Neobacillus sp. PS2-9: one gene and its partner. The protein of the gene in region 2 binds, or shares a complex with, the protein of the main gene of each other region. Links are inferred from orthologs where the notes say so. Each region holds a gene or a part of one and is shown on either strand. Other genes may lie near its edges. The genes, in order: fabF and acpP.

Region 1 (7,899 bases), 360 kb from region 2 along the record:
AAATTGACAAACAAATAGTAACAGTACCTGTTCGGCACATCACTCCAATCGCGGATTCTATAACTCAGCAAGTAGAGCATGTACGTCGTTTATTTCAGGGGAATTTATAAAAAGGAAAAATGTGTCTTTTCATTTTATAATACAAAGAGTAGAATTAAGGGAAAAACGGTCCTTTCGCATAGCTTAATGTTTACAATATGAAAATGATAAAAGAAATCGTTGGAGATATGACCGATGTATTAAGGAGTTGCATGGAATGCTAAAGCGTTTCGGAATCATTCTTTTATGTCTTCTTTTACTTGGAGCTTGTGGGGAAACAAAGTCTACAGGGAAATTGAAAAAGGTAGGCTTGCTAGTTCCTGAGACGGTAAATGATCAAGTATGGGGAACAAAGGGATTTAAAGGAATGTTAAAAATACAATCAAAATTTAATGTTGATGTATTTTATAAAGAAGGAATGAATTCGGAAGCCGTGGTTAAACGCGCGGTCGAAGAGTTTGACCAAAAAGGGGTTAACCTAATCTTTGGTCATGGAGCAGAATATGCTGAGTACTTTAATAAAATCTCTAAAGACTATCCGAAAATTCACTTTGTCAGCTTTAATGGGGATGCAAAGAATTCAAATACAACGAGTCTTAACTTTAAAGCGCATGCAATGGGCTTTTTTGGAGGGATGGTTGCTGCTCATATGTCAAAACAACATAAAGTAGGAGTGTTGGCTGCTTATGAGTGGCAACCAGAAATTGAAGGGTTTTACCAGGGAGCTCTAGCTGAAAATAATCAAACTCATGTGAGCATAGAATATGTCGGAAATTGGGATGATGAAACTAAGGCAATCCAATTAGTTGATCGTATGTTGGAAAATGGAGTGGATGTGGTGTATCCTGCAGGCGATGGTTATAACGTTCCGGTAATTGAACGAGTAAAGGAACAAGGCCTTTTTGTTATTGGCTACGTTTCAGACCAGTCAGACCTAGGAGAATCTACCGTTTTAACAAGTACGATTCAACAGGTTGATAAATTATATGAAAAAGTGGCAGATCAATACAATAAAGGCGAACTAAAATCAGGTAATCTTTCCTTTGACTTTCATGATAACGTCATCTCACTTGGAAAGTACAGCCCTTTAGTTAAGAAAGAGTTCATTCAGCAAATGAACAAGCATATAGAGGATTACAAGGAAACAGGCAAATTGCCTAAATAATATTATTAAAGGAGTACATAATGAACAATCAAGATCACACATTACAATTTATGCAAATCGCGATGAAGTATTTACCAGAGGCAAAGGAACAATTGGATCAGGCTGGGGTTGAATTATCTATGGAATTAATCCAACCATTTATGAACCTATTTACTAAAGTAATGGAAGAGGCATATGAATTAGGAAGAGAAAGTGCCTTAAGTGAATTGAAGCAATCTTAATGATGAAAAGGCTGACCATCTATGAGTCAGCCTTATTTCTTTTTCCATAATTGTTCGATATAGGGATATACTTTTTGAAATAAGGGTTTAAATCCCTTCATAGATTCCATTAATGTATCAATATTGTTCATTAGTTCTTCATAATCAATCGTAGATTGCTGACGAGATGGTTCCTGTGTCTGATGATCCTGACGGGGTTGATGTCTACCAGGGCCAAACATTAAACTGGTAAAACGGTCTGACTCTTTTCTCTCCTCGTTCTTCCGTTCTTCCATACCTGCATCCTCCATTTCATTTCCTCTTAATTTTAGAATATGACTAAACAAATAATTGGAATGTACATTAGCGGAGAATATAAAAGAAGAAACAGTTGCTTAAAATGGGGTCTATTTGATAAAATTAGTACCAAGTCATAATAATTGATATTAATTTTTGATAAAGAGTTAGTTAAAAAGGAGATGGAACGTGTGAGAGCTGGTATTGTCGGAATTGGTAGGTATTTACCAGAGAAGATAGTCACTAATCAGGATTTAGAGAAAATAATGGATACCTCTGATGAATGGATTCGTACCAGAACAGGCATTGAAGAGCGGAGAATTGCTGCGGATGATGTGGATACCTCAGATATGGCGTTTGCAGCAGCTCAAGAGGCTATCAAACATGCCGGGATTACAGCTGAGGAGATCGATTTAATCTTGGTAGCTACGGTAACACCTGATACACCATTTCCTTCAGTTGCTTGTCGAATTCAAGAGAAACTAGGTGCAACGAAGGCTGCTGCAATGGATATTAGTGCAGCATGTGCCGGTTTTATGTATGGCATGGTTACTGGAAAGCAGTTTATTGAAACTGAAGTATATAAATATGTTCTAGTCGTTGGTGTTGAAAAGCTTTCAAAAGTTACAGACTGGAATGACCGAAATACAGCTGTCCTTTTTGGAGATGGCGCTGGTGCTGCCATCTTAGGTCCAGTTTCAGAAAACCGTGGAATTTTGTCCTTTGAGCTAGGGGCTGATGGTACAGGAGCAAAGCATTTATACCAAGACGAATATATCATTATGAATGGTAGAGAAGTATTTAAGTTTGCTGTTAGACAAATGGGAGAAAGCAGTTTACACGTTCTTGAGAAGGCAGGTTTAACTAAAGAGGATGTTGATTTCTTAATACCGCATCAAGCGAATATTCGTATCATGGAAGCATCCAGACAAAGATTAGAACTACCTGTTGAAAAAATGTCCAAAACCGTTCATAAATATGGTAATACATCAGCTGCATCCATTCCTATTTCTATTGTGGAGGAATTGGAGGCAGGAAAACTTAAAGATGATGATGTTATTGTCATGGTAGGCTTTGGTGGTGGCTTGACATGGGGAGCTATTGCTATACGTTGGGGGAAATAAAGATTAGCGTATAAGGATACTTACTAGTATCTATGCAAGTTGAATTGCTTGAAAATAACATTTACTATTACAAAAAAGGGAAATGATTGTTGAAAAGGAGATGTACAAATGAACAAGCGTAGAGTTGTAGTAACAGGCGTTGGAGCGGTGACACCGCTTGGTAACGATGTTGAAACAACATGGAAAGGGATTATTGAGGGGAAATCAGGTATTGGTCCACTGACTAGAGTCAATGCGGACGAATATCCAGCTAAAGTGGCTGCTGAGTTAAAAGATTTTAATCCCGAAGTGTTTATGGATAGAAAAGAAGCGCGAAAAATGGATCGTTTTACACAATATGCAGTTGCGAGTGCATTAATGGCAGTTAAGGACGCCAATCTAACTATTAATGAAGAGAATTCAGAACGTGTGGGTGTGTGGATCGGGTCTGGTATTGGAGGAATGGAAACATTCGAACAACAATATGAAACCTTCCAAAAAAGGGGATACAAGCGGGTTAGTCCATTCTTTGTCCCAATGCTAATTCCAGATATGGCAACTGGTCAGGTGTCAATTACCCTCGGTGCAAGAGGATTTAATTCATGTACAGTTACAGCATGTGCAACTGGAACGAATTCCATTGGAGATGCATTTAAAGTTATTCAGCGTGGTGATGCGGATGTTATGGTAACAGGTGGCGCTGAAGCACCAATCACAAAAATGTCTGTTGCTGGGTTCTGTGCCAATACAGCACTCTCTACAAATCCTGATCCTCAAACAGCAAGCAGACCATTTGATAAAAACCGGGATGGCTTCGTCATGGGTGAAGGGGCAGGTATCATTATTTTGGAAGAGTTAGAGTATGCCCTTGCACGAGGAGCTAAAATCTATGCTGAAATCGTCGGTTATGGAGCAACAGGTGATGCTTATCATATCACTGCCCCTGCACCAGGTGGTGAAGGCGGTGCTCGAGCAATGAAAATGGCCATTAATGATGGTGGATTACAACCTCAAGACATTGATTATATTAACGCACATGGTACTAGTACTGAATATAATGATAAATTTGAAACACTTGCGGTTAAGGAAGTATTTGGAGAGCATGCTTATAATCTTGCGATGAGTTCAACCAAATCGATGACAGGCCATCTGTTAGGAGCTGCAGGTGGAGTGGAAGCGATCTTTACCGTATTAGCGATGAGAGATAGCATACTCCCACCAACCATTAATTATGAAACTCCGGATCCTGAATGTGATTTGGACTATGTAGTAAATAAAGCCCGTTCACAAGAAATCAAGGCAGCTATGAGCAACTCACTTGGCTTCGGTGGACACAACGCAACCATTGTATTTAAAAAATACGAATAAAAACTTTAGGTCGACCAGATAAAATGTCTGGTCGATTTTTCTGTTAGACCACAGTCCTTAATACTGTGGTATTTTTCATGTATGTATAAATATAGTAAGTAGAAAATTTCGTGGTTGTGAATACATAAGAACTGCTTTGATGAGTTCAAGGGCAGTTGTGTCCGAATCAGGTGAGGATTCGGACAGCTAAGATGAATACAAGGGCAATGGTGTCCAAAACGGGTGTTGATTTGGACAGCTAAGATGGATCCAAAGGCGATCGTGTCCGAATCGGGTGTTGATTTGGACAGCTAAGATGAATGCAAGGGCAATGATGTCCGAATCAGGTGAGGATTCGGACAGCTATGATGAATACAAGGGAATGGTGTCCGAATCGGGTGTTGATTTAGACAGCTAAGATGGATGCAAGGGCAATGATGTCCGAATCAGGTGAGGATTCGGACAGCTAAGATGAATATAGGGGCAATGGTGTCCAAAACGGGTGTTGATTTGGACAGCTAAGATGGATCCAAAGGCGATCGTGTCCGAATCGGGTGTTGATTTGGACACGATAAGATGAATACATAGGTGATCGTGTCCGAATCGGGTGTTGATTTAGACAGCTAAGATGGATTCAAAGGCGGTCGTGTCCGAATCGGGTGTTGATTTGGACAGCTAAGATGGATGCAAAGGCGACCGTGTCCGAATCGAGTGTTGATTTGGACAGCTAAGATGAATGCAAGGGCAATGATGTCCGAATCAGGTGAGGATTCGGACAGCTAAGATGAATACAGGGGCAATGGTGTCCAAAACGGGTGTTGATTTGGACAGCTAAGATGGATCCAAAGGCGATCGTGTCCGAATCGGGTGTTGATTTGGACACGATAAGATGAATACATAGGTGATCGTGTCCGAATCGGGTGTTGATTTAGACAGCTAAGATGGATGCAAAGGCAATCGTGTCCGAATCGGGTGTTGATTTGGACAGCTAAGATGGATGCAAAGGCGACCGTGTCCGAATCGAGTGTTGATTTGGACAGCTAAGATGAATGCAAGGGCAATGATGTCCGAATCAGGTGAGGATTCGGACAGCTAAGATGAATACAGGGGCAATGGTGTCCAAAACGGGTGTTGATTTGGACAGCTAAGATGGATCCAAAGGCGATCGTGTCCGAATCGGGTGTTGATTTAGACAGCTAAGATGGATTCAAAGGCGGTCGTGTCCGAATCGAGTGTTGATTTGGACACGCTAAGATGAATTCACTGGTCGCCGTGTCCGAATATGTCAGACTCTCAGTAAATACTAAATAATAAATACATTTTTTTTAAAAATCCAAACACCATTCTTTTCAATTAAAACTTATATACCTTCATCTCCACTGCTAATGTTAAAGAACATCTTTGTCAATCAATTCATAAAATGGTTAAAGCGGGCTTACAGGAGGTGGAGAAGTATGGGAGTAATCAAAACAGACAGCTGGTTATTGGCCGATTTTGATAATGCCATAAAAATATGTGAAAAACTGCAACCGTATTTCAAGGGGAAAACAGCAAAACAAATTTACAACCAATTATTAAACTTTGGGATGTATCAGCCTTCGAGATCTTCAAAGGATTTCCTCCACGAAATGAATGAACAGAAAGTATGGGACCAAGTGGAACGTCTATTGGCTAAATATAAAGTTAAATGGAATGGTCCGGACATACCTGTTTTTCTCTTTCCTTTAGCCCAGTCTAGAAGTCTTTTTAGTAGAACAGACAGGAATAAGGGAGGAGTTTCTTTTCCTGATAAAATGTTTTTATTTCTTTCCTCCCATGAAGATGCCAAAGAGATAGAAGCATTGTTTGTCCATGAATATCATCATGTATGCAGGCTCCGTAAGATGAATAAAAAAATGGAGGATTATACACTATTAGATTCATTGGTAATTGAAGGTTTGGCTGAATATGCAGTATTGAAGCAGTGTGGAGAGGATTACTTAGCAGATTGGTGTAGTATGTATACTGAAAAAGAAATAACATATTTTTGGAATAAATTTCTAAAAAAACAATTAGAGTTAAAAAAGAATGAAAGAGTTCACGACGAACTATTATTTGGAGGTGGAAGAGTACCTAAATTACTAGGGTATGCTGTTGGATATAACATTATTGATAAATATTACAAAAATCATAATTATTCTACAAAACTATCATTTGAGATACCAGCTGACAAATTTGTCAATAAAGCAAAATAGTGGAAGATGAAAAAGCCTGTTAAATCAGGCTTTTTTTGTTTTCACTAGATTGAAAATTATCAAGATTGTAAAAAAGTCTTGCAATTGTAACAATTCAGTAATAGAATTTTATTAGAATATAACGAATTCACAGAATAATCCAAAAAAGTAAGAAGGTGTACTATGAGCATAAAAAAATCGTTACTCAAAGAGGCACCATTGCTCGAAGTGAGAAATTTAGAGACAGCCTTTGATATTGAGGGTACTGATTATAACGCAGTAGATAATGTATCTTTCACTGTAAAGCCACGACAAATTGTGGGGGTTGTGGGTGAATCTGGCTGTGGTAAATCTGTTATGAGTCTATCAATTATGAAGCTACTTCCAAAAGGAATTGGAAAAGTAAAATCGGGTGAAATCATTTTCGATGGTGTAAATCTTGAGAAAATGAATGAATCACAAATAAATAAAATTCGTGGAAAAGACGTGTCAATGATTTTCCAAGAGCCAATGACATCTTTAAACCCAGTATTTACGATTGGCTATCAGCTGCAAGAAGTCCTTTTCAATCATATGAAGATTTCAAAACAAGAGGCTCGTCAAAAAGCAATAGCTCTTTTAAAGAGTGTAGGGATCTCTCGACCTGAAAAAATTGTGGACGAATATCCCCATCAATTGTCAGGTGGAATGAGACAAAGGGTCATGATTGCAATTGCCATTGCCTGTCAGCCTAAGCTATTAATTGCGGATGAGCCAACTACTGCGCTTGATGTTACGGTGCAGGCACAAATATTGGAACTTTTAAAAGACATCCAATCTGTAAATGATATGTCCGTTATTTTGATTACACATGATTTAGGTGTAGTTGCAGAAATGTGTGATGAAGTTATTGTCATGTATGCTGGTAAAATTGTAGAACGGACGGATGTCGATACACTCTTTCATAATCCTAAACATCCATACACTACATTACTTTTGGGTGCAATCCCAAAAATGGAGGAAACGGAAGAACGATTAAGCTCAATTCAAGGAATTGTACCATCTCTGATCAATATGCCAAAAGTGGGCTGCCGTTTTGCCAATCGATGTCCAAAAGCTATGCCTGACTGTTTTACTATTACCCCTGAACTAGCAGAAGCAGAGGATCGTCATGAAGTTGCCTGCCTGCTTTTTGAAACTAGTAAACCAAGACAAGGGGTGAGTAAATGAGTACCGGAACTGTACATAAGAACCAGGAGGCCACTCAAGCAGAGAATCTATTAGAGATACAGAATCTCAAAACCTATTATCCTGTTAAAGGTGGTTTTTTTAAACGAACCGTTGGAAATGTGAAAGCGGTTGATAATATCTCTTTTGAAATTAAAAGAGGGGAAACACTTGGACTAGTTGGTGAATCAGGCTGTGGTAAGTCTACAGCAGGTCGGACGATTCTACGATTATTAAAACCAACCGATGGGAAAATTCTCTTTGACGGAAAAAATATAACGAATATATCTGGGAAGTCTCTTCAAGAAATTCGAAAAGATATGCAGATG
Region 2 (7,730 bases):
ACAGATCGTTCACTTACTTTTTTAACAAAATCTTTAACGACTTTAAAATTTACGTCTGCTTCTAATAATGCAAGACGAACTTCACGCATCATTTCTTTTACATCCGCTTCAGAGACCTTTCCCTTTCCACGGATCTTTTGGATTGTATTCTGCAGTCGGTCGGCTAATCCTTCAAATGCCATGTATGCCGCCTCCTAATCTAATTTCTCAAGCTCAGCAACGGTTTCTAACATTGCTTGCTTTGAAGGGTTCTCTTCATTAAGCAATTCGTTCAGATGTCTAATTAAACTTGCCCGCTCTTGAAATTTTCGGAATAATAGGAGCTTTTCCTCATACTCCTCGAGCATGGCTTCCGTCCGTTTAATATTATCATAAACGGCCTGACGGCTTACGTCATACTCATCGGCAATTTCACCAAGAGAATAATCATCTAAATAATAGAGAGACATATAGCTTTGCTGCTTTGGCGTTAACAACGAATAATAAAAATCATAAAGATAATTCATTCGTGTTGTTTTTTCAAGCATGCCTATCCCTCCAATATCATGTTAAGTGAAAAGCCTTTACAAGAGTAGTTTACACAGTCACGCACTTTCTGTCAAGATAATACCTTTACATCCATTATTCGGTTTGCTCTACCTGATCCGCAAAGAGTCCATACACGTATTTCTCCGCATCAAACTCTTGAAGATCATCCATTTTTTCACCCAGACCGACAAATTTTACAGGAATTTTCAATTCATTACGAATCGCAAGAACAATACCGCCCTTTGCCGTACCGTCTAGCTTAGAAAGAACGATTCCACTTACATTCGTCACTTCTTTAAAGGTCTTTGCCTGGATGAGAGCATTTTGTCCAGTCGTAGCATCGAGAACTAAAATGACTTCATGTGGTGCACCTGGTACTTCCCGTTCAATGACACGCTTCACCTTTTCTAACTCTTTCATTAAGTTTACTTTGTTTTGCAGGCGGCCTGCAGTGTCGCAAAGTAAAATATCTGCCTGACGGGATTTTGCCGCCTGGATGGCATCGTACATAACGGCTGCCGGGTCGGAACCTTCTGCCTGCTTGATGACTTCCACTCCGACTCTATCACCCCATACTTCTAACTGTTCAATCGCACCAGCACGGAAAGTGTCCCCTGCTGCCATTAAAACCTTTTTGCCTTCACTCTTAAATTTATGTCCAAGTTTGCCAATTGTGGTCGTTTTTCCAACACCATTGACCCCGACAAACAAAATAACAGTTAAGCCTTCCTCTTGAATATTTAATTTAGAGGATTGTTCTTCTCCAGAATTATAGATGTCTACTAGCTTTTCAGAAATAACACTCTGAACTTCCTGTGGATCCTGAATATTTCTGCGTTTTACTTCCGTCTTTAATTCTTCAATTAATCGCATTACTGTATCAAAGCCGACATCTGCTTGAATTAATATCTCTTCTAATTCTTCAAAGAAGTCTTCGTCGACTTTTCGATATCTTGCTACAAGGTCGTTTACTTTTCCTGAGAAATTGTCTCTTGTTTTCGTTAAGCCTTCTTTAAACTTTTCGGTTACGGAATCTGTTGATTTCGTAATTTTCTCTTTTAGTTTTTTAAAAAAACTCATTCTACCACTTCCTTTTAAATTAACTTTGTTAAACTGATCTGTTGATTTCCGCTCCAGGCACGAGCGGTTCGTGGGTGTTTCGGCGAGCCTCCTAGGCGAAAAACGCCTGCGGGGTCTCCCCTGAACCATACTCCCACAGGAGTCTTCGCGCCTTCCGCTCCAATCAACAGGTGTGTTAAATCAACATAATGCTTTAATTTAGTCTAAAATTAAGATTCTACGAGTTCCTTTGTTTCTTCTAATCGGACAGATACTAGTTTGGATACGCCTGATTCCTTCATAGTTACTCCATAAAGGACATCTGCTTCTTCCATGGTTCCTTTCCGGTGGGTTATCACGATAAATTGTGTTTCCTTGCTATATTGCTTTAAATATTGGCTAAAACGGTAGACATTGGCTTCATCTAGGGCCGCTTCCACCTCATCAAGGATACAAAATGGAACAGGTCGTACCTTTAAGATAGAAAATAGTAAGGCTATAGCAGTTAATGCACGTTCTCCACCTGAAAGGAGTCCCAAATTCTGCAGCTTCTTCCCAGGAGGTTGAGCAACGATTTCTACCCCGGTATTTAATAAATCTTCGGGTACTGTTAGAACTAAATCCGCTCTTCCTCCACCGAAAAGAGCTCGGAAGGTTGGTTCGAAGTGCTCACGAATTCCATTGAAGGTTTGTTCGAAGCGTTTCTTCATCTCTATATCCATTTCTTCAATCACCTGGTAAAGGGTATCTTTTGCTTCCTGGAGATCGGACTTTTGCTCATTTAAAAACTCATATCGCTCAGATACACGCTCATATTCTTCAATTGCACCAAGATTCACACTTCCTAGTTCTTCAATGGCAAGTTTGATGAGCTTGACCTTTTTCCGTGCTTCCTCAACAGGAATTGTTAATGGATATTGTTCCTTCGCCCCTTCAAATGACAATAAATATTCTTCTCGAAGATGTGTCAGTCGATTTTCAAGCTCGACATCAAGTCGATTGATTTTGACTTCCTCATCCTTTAATACCACGATCATTCCTTTATGAAGTCTTTTCAACTCTTTAGCTTCTAATTCCATGTCTTCAAGAACATCCACTAAGGACAATCGTTCCTGTCTTCTAGCAGTAATAAGCTGTAGTGTGGCTTCTTTGTCTTGCTGCTTCAACTTAGCTGCAGTCTCAAGCTGCTCCTCACCTGATGAACTGTTTGTCATTTCTGAAGACAATAGGCTAAGGTCCTCCGTATAAAGAGCTAGCTTTTTTTCGCTTTCTTCTAAGTCCTCAATCGTAAGCGTAAATCTCTCTTTTATATTCGTAAATTGCTCGTTTTTAGAAGCAAACTCTACCTTTAAATCATTTATTTCATTCGTCAAAGTTTCTTTTGAAGTTAAATCACTGGTTTTTTGTTCTGTTAATTTAACAATTTGGGTATCCAGTTCTGTAACATTTACTTGATAGGTTTCTAGCGCATTAAATAATTCGTCTTTTCGTTTTAGTAAGCCGTTCTTTTCATCAGAAAACTGTCCTTTTTCAAGGTCATATATCGCTAATCGCTCGTTAATATTTTTTACTCCAAGCTCAGCTTCACGCAGTTCTCCCTTTACAGCCTGCTCGTTAAGTCTCAATTCTTCCCCATTTTTCCGAATTTCATCTAGCTGTTGATCAGTCAGTTGAACTTCTTCTTTTAAGGATTTAACCGTTTTTTCTAGACTAGCTGTTTTTTCCTCCATAATAACCAATTTGGCTTTTAAATCTTCTAGTTCACCTTTTCTAGTTAATAGAGAGGATGTCTTTTGTTTAACCGCACCACCCGTCATGGAACCACCAGGATTAACAATATCCCCCTCAAGCGTGACCAAACGACAGCGGTACTGAAGGATTTTTGCCAATTCATTGGCACCCTTCAGGTCTTTTGTAATCACAACATTACCTAATAAGTTATTCATTACCTCAGCATACCTTGATTCAAATTTAACAATGCTGACAGCAGTTCCAATCAAGGATGGATGATTTTGAATGGACGATAATTGTGCAGCGGATAAAGGCCTGCCTTTAATAACGCTAAGCGGTAAGAAGGTTGCTCGTCCATAAGAATGTTGTTTTAAATATTGGATCGCTGTCCGTGCATTTTGCTCGGTATCAACAACTATATGCTGAAGGGCACCTCCAAAAGCTGTTTCGAGTGCTGTTTCATATTCTTTTGGAACGGTAACTAATTCTGCTACTGCGCCTTCAATTCCCTTTAGCTTATGATCCCTTGCCTTTAGAACCTCTTTAACCCCTTGGAAGAACCCGGAATAATCTTCTTCCATTTCTTCGAGCATTTCTTTTCTTGATTTTGCCTGTTGAAGCAGCTGATAGGCTTGATACAGCATCTTTTCTTGTTTTTCATAATTATTTTTTACCGTTTCAAGCTTTCGCTGTTGATCGCGAAATGCTACCACTTGGTCTGCTAATTGTTTTTGAAAATCTGCTAATAAAGATTGAATTTGCTCCATCTTGGATTGAGCAATTTGTCGTTCTTGAATGTATTTCGTATTCTCTGAATCAAGACGCGAGCTTTTTCTCTCTTGTTGCTCCAATTGCTGGTCAATATATTTCAATTCATTTTTAGCACCAGCCTGCTGATTGAGTAGCTCAATATATTCACTTTTTAAGCTATCAATTTTTTCTTCTATATTTTCGGTGAAAAGTTGTAGCTTTTCTTGTTTTTCCTTTAGTTCGGCCTGTAATGAATGAACCTGTTCACCTAGTTCTTTAACTGACTCTGCCTGCATGTCCCTATTTTTTTGAAGCTGGCTGATTTTTTCTGTCAACTCAGTGATATTCGTTTTCAGCTGTTCCTTGTTATGAGCAGCATTCTTTTTCCGTTCCTTCAATACTTCTTTACGACCTTCGAGCTTTTCAAGTTCTTCACTTGCATGAAGTAAAACATTTTGCAGGTCTGTAATCGATTCGTCTAATGCAGAAATTCGGTCTCTTGTTTCAACTATTTTAGCTTCTTTGACCTGCAAATCTGATGATAGCTTTAACTCTTCCTGCTGATGTTCTTCTAGTTGTTTAGAAAGGTTTTCCCATTTCTGGTGTAGATCTTCAATTTCAAACACAGTTAATGCTACTTCTATTTTTTCTAGTTCTTCTTTTTTCTCCAGAAAATCCTTAGCCATCGATGCTTGAATTTTAAGCGGCTCTACCTGACTTTCCAGTTCGTGTAAAATATCATTCACTCGGTTTAAATTATCCTGTGTTTCAAATAATTTTACCTCTGCTTTTTTCTTGCGGTTTTTGTATTTTAAAACACCAGCTGCTTCTTCGAAGATAGTTCTGCGATCCTCAGCTTTACTGTTTAATATTTCTTCTACTTTTCCTTGACTAATGATGGAAAAGGCTTCTCTGCCAAGACCTGAATCCATAAACAAATCGATAATATCCTTCAACCTGCAGGGCTGTTTGTTAATGTAAAATTCACTTTCGCCTGAACGTGAGACACGTCTGGTCACACTTACTTCATTGTAATCTAACCCGATTCCTTGGTCTTGATTATCCAATGTCAGTGATACCTCAGCGAAATTCAGCGCTTTTCTAGTATCACTGCCGGCAAAAATGATATCTTCCATTTTACTTCCTCGTAAAGATTTAGCGGACTGTTCACCTAGGACCCAGCGGATCGCATCAGTTATATTACTTTTGCCACTCCCATTGGGACCCACTACAGCAGTAACCCCAGGAACAAAATCAACTCCAATGCGGTCTGCGAACGATTTAAATCCAATGATGTCCAACCGTTTTAAAAACATTTCATTATCCTCCCCATGCAACCCGGGATTTCTCCTGCAAACATTTTGACATTTCTAGGTTGTTTTCGCTTTTAATACGTCCAGTGCCATTTGGGCGGCATGCTGTTCGGCTTCTTTTTTCGATTTCCCAGTTCCTACTCCCAGTTCATCTCCATTTAAGGACACTTTGGAAACAAACTCCTTGTTATGTGCTGGACCTTTTTCTAATAAGACTTTGTATTCTAATGTACCTGTCCCATCTCTTTGGATGAGTTCTTGTAATTGACTTTTAAAATCCATCACATGAGAAAAAGCACCAGCATTTATTTTAGGAAAAACGATCAATTCAAGGAATTCAATGACTTTATCAATTCCTTGATCTAAATAGAGAGCTCCTATGAACGCCTCAAACACATCCGCTAATAAAGCAGGGCGTTCTCTTCCGCCTGTCATTTCTTCCCCTTTTCCCAACAAAATGAGATTACCAAACTTAAGCTCATTAGCAAAAGAAACGAGTGATGGCTCACACACAATGGCTGCTCTTAGTTTCGTTAATTCTCCTTCTGTCATGGTAGGATATTTCTTAAAAAGAAATTGAGAAACAGTTAGCTCCAGTACAGCATCTCCTAAAAATTCAAGTCTTTCATTATCCTCGAAAGGCTTTCTGCGATGCTCATTCACATAGGATGAATGAGTAAAAGCTTGCTTTAGTAATTTTTCATTTTCAATAGTAATTCCAATTGTCGTTTGAAAATCCTTAAATTGATTTTCCTTTGCGCGATTGTTCAACTCTTTTTCTTTACCGTTTTTGCGCATAAAGTCTCCACCTTGCATTTAGTTTACAGACATTGCCTATTATGAGTTTAAAAAAATTTCTTTGAAAACGCAAAGAAACTTGGCAGATAGTTTACTCTACCAAGTTCTATCATACAGAATAAAGCTCCGTTTGAAAACGGAGCTTTGTGAATAAAATCTAACGAGATTACTTACTGCTATTTATGTAATTAACAGCATCACCAACAGTGCTGATTTTTTCAGCATCATCGTCAGAAATTTCCATATCGAACTCATCTTCCAATTCCATTACTAGTTCAACTACGTCAAGGGAATCAGCGCCAAGATCATCTTTAAAAGAAGCTTCAAGCTTTACTTGAGACTCATCAACACCTAAGCGGTCAACGATGATTTTTGTAACACGTTCTAATACCTCTGCCATGCTCGTTCACCTCCCCTCAAGCTATTATAGTGTATTTCAATAAAATAATAAATGTTGTTTTTGATTAAAATTAGATTACTGTTCAGAAACAGTAATTCACTTCATTACATTACCATACCGCCATTTACATGGAAGGTTTGGCCTGTAATATACGATGAGTCATCAGAAGCTATGAAAGCAGTGATTTTAGCGATATCCTTAGCTTCTCCTAATCTTGCTAACGGAATCTGTTTTAACATTTCCGCTTTTACTTCCTCAGATAATTTATCTGTCATATCAGTAGTAATAAACCCTGGAGCAACTGCATTCACTGTAATATTACGTGACGCTAATTCCTTAGCAGTTGTTTTTGTTAAGCCAATAACTCCCGCTTTTGCAGCTACATAGTTAGCTTGCCCTGGATTCCCACTTACACCAACAACGGAAGCAATATTAATGATGCGGCCCACTCGTTGTTTCATCATTTGTCTTGTTACCGCTTTTGTACAAAGGAATACACCTTTAAGGTTAGTATTAATTACATCATCCCATTCTTCTTCTTTCATTCGCATTAAAAGGTTGTCCCTTGTAATACCCGCGTTATTTATGAGGATGTCTAGTTTACCAAAGCGGTCAATCGATGCTTTAACCATTTCAGTCACTTCTACTGTATTTGAAACATCACATTTTATCGCCACAGCATCTCTGCCGAGGGCTTTAATTTCATCAACTACTTCATTTGCTTTTGCTTCGCTACCAGAAAAATTTACTGCAACATTTGCTCCTTGTCTTGCCAGCTCAAGAGCAATTTCCCTGCCGATTCCTCTTGATGCTCCGGTAACAAGCGCTGCCTTCCCTGCTAAACTCATAGTTTTTCCTCCTTTAAGGCTTCCATTACTGCCATTGCACTTTCCTCATCAGTTACTGCGTATGTCTTAACTGTTTTATCAATTTTTTTGATTAATCCTGACAGAACTTTTCCAGGACCAATCTCGATGAAAGTATCGACTCCAAGGTCAATCATTTTAGTAACGGAATCCTCCCATTGTACTGGGGAATATAACTGCTCGATTAACTTATCCTTTATTTCAGAAGCATTACTAACAGGTTGAGCTGTAACATTTATGACAACCGGTATTTCAGCATCCTTCATCTCCATCCCATCTAGCACT

What was found.
Region 1: the proteins of acpP (region 2) and fabF are in contact, whole or in part, in a solved structure (PDB 6OKG), measured with the Escherichia coli proteins. The link is inferred for Neobacillus sp. PS2-9 from one-to-one orthologs.

The regions. Positions count from the first base shown.
Region 1 is NZ_CP133269.1:3,950,496-3,958,394, reverse strand. What follows is about bases 2,116-5,052. They hold fabF (beta-ketoacyl-ACP synthase II), read left to right. Parts: upstream 2,116-2,933; coding sequence 2,934-4,172; downstream 4,173-5,052. Other genes in these bases: RCG25_RS19835 (beta-ketoacyl-ACP synthase III), read left to right, coding at 2,116-2,825. Also shown: RCG25_RS19855 (hypothetical protein), read left to right, coding at 1-110; RCG25_RS19850 (BMP family ABC transporter substrate-binding protein), read left to right, coding at 257-1,204; RCG25_RS19845 (ComZ family protein), read left to right, coding at 1,225-1,425; RCG25_RS19840 (hypothetical protein), read right to left, coding at 1,458-1,715; more of RCG25_RS19835, read left to right, coding at 1,893-2,115; RCG25_RS19825 (DUF2268 domain-containing putative Zn-dependent protease), read left to right, coding at 5,606-6,385; RCG25_RS19820 (ABC transporter ATP-binding protein), read left to right, coding at 6,548-7,573; RCG25_RS19815 (ABC transporter ATP-binding protein), read left to right, coding at 7,570-7,899. UniProt on the Escherichia coli protein: Involved in the type II fatty acid elongation cycle. Catalyzes the elongation of a wide range of acyl-ACP by the addition of two carbons from malonyl-ACP to an acyl acceptor.
Region 2 is NZ_CP133269.1:3,585,589-3,593,318, forward strand. The notes cover bases 4,963-7,730. They hold acpP (acyl carrier protein), read right to left. Parts: upstream 6,580-7,730; coding sequence 6,346-6,579; downstream 4,963-6,345. Other genes in these bases: smc (chromosome segregation protein SMC), read right to left, coding at 4,963-5,384; rnc (ribonuclease III), read right to left, coding at 5,439-6,179; fabG (3-oxoacyl-[acyl-carrier-protein] reductase), read right to left, coding at 6,684-7,427; fabD (ACP S-malonyltransferase), read right to left, coding at 7,424-7,730. In the rest of the region: ffh (signal recognition particle protein), read right to left, coding at 1-182; RCG25_RS18010 (putative DNA-binding protein), read right to left, coding at 195-527; signal recognition particle-docking protein FtsY, read right to left, coding at 622-1,608; more of smc, read right to left, coding at 1,818-4,962. UniProt on the Escherichia coli protein: Carrier of the growing fatty acid chain in fatty acid biosynthesis.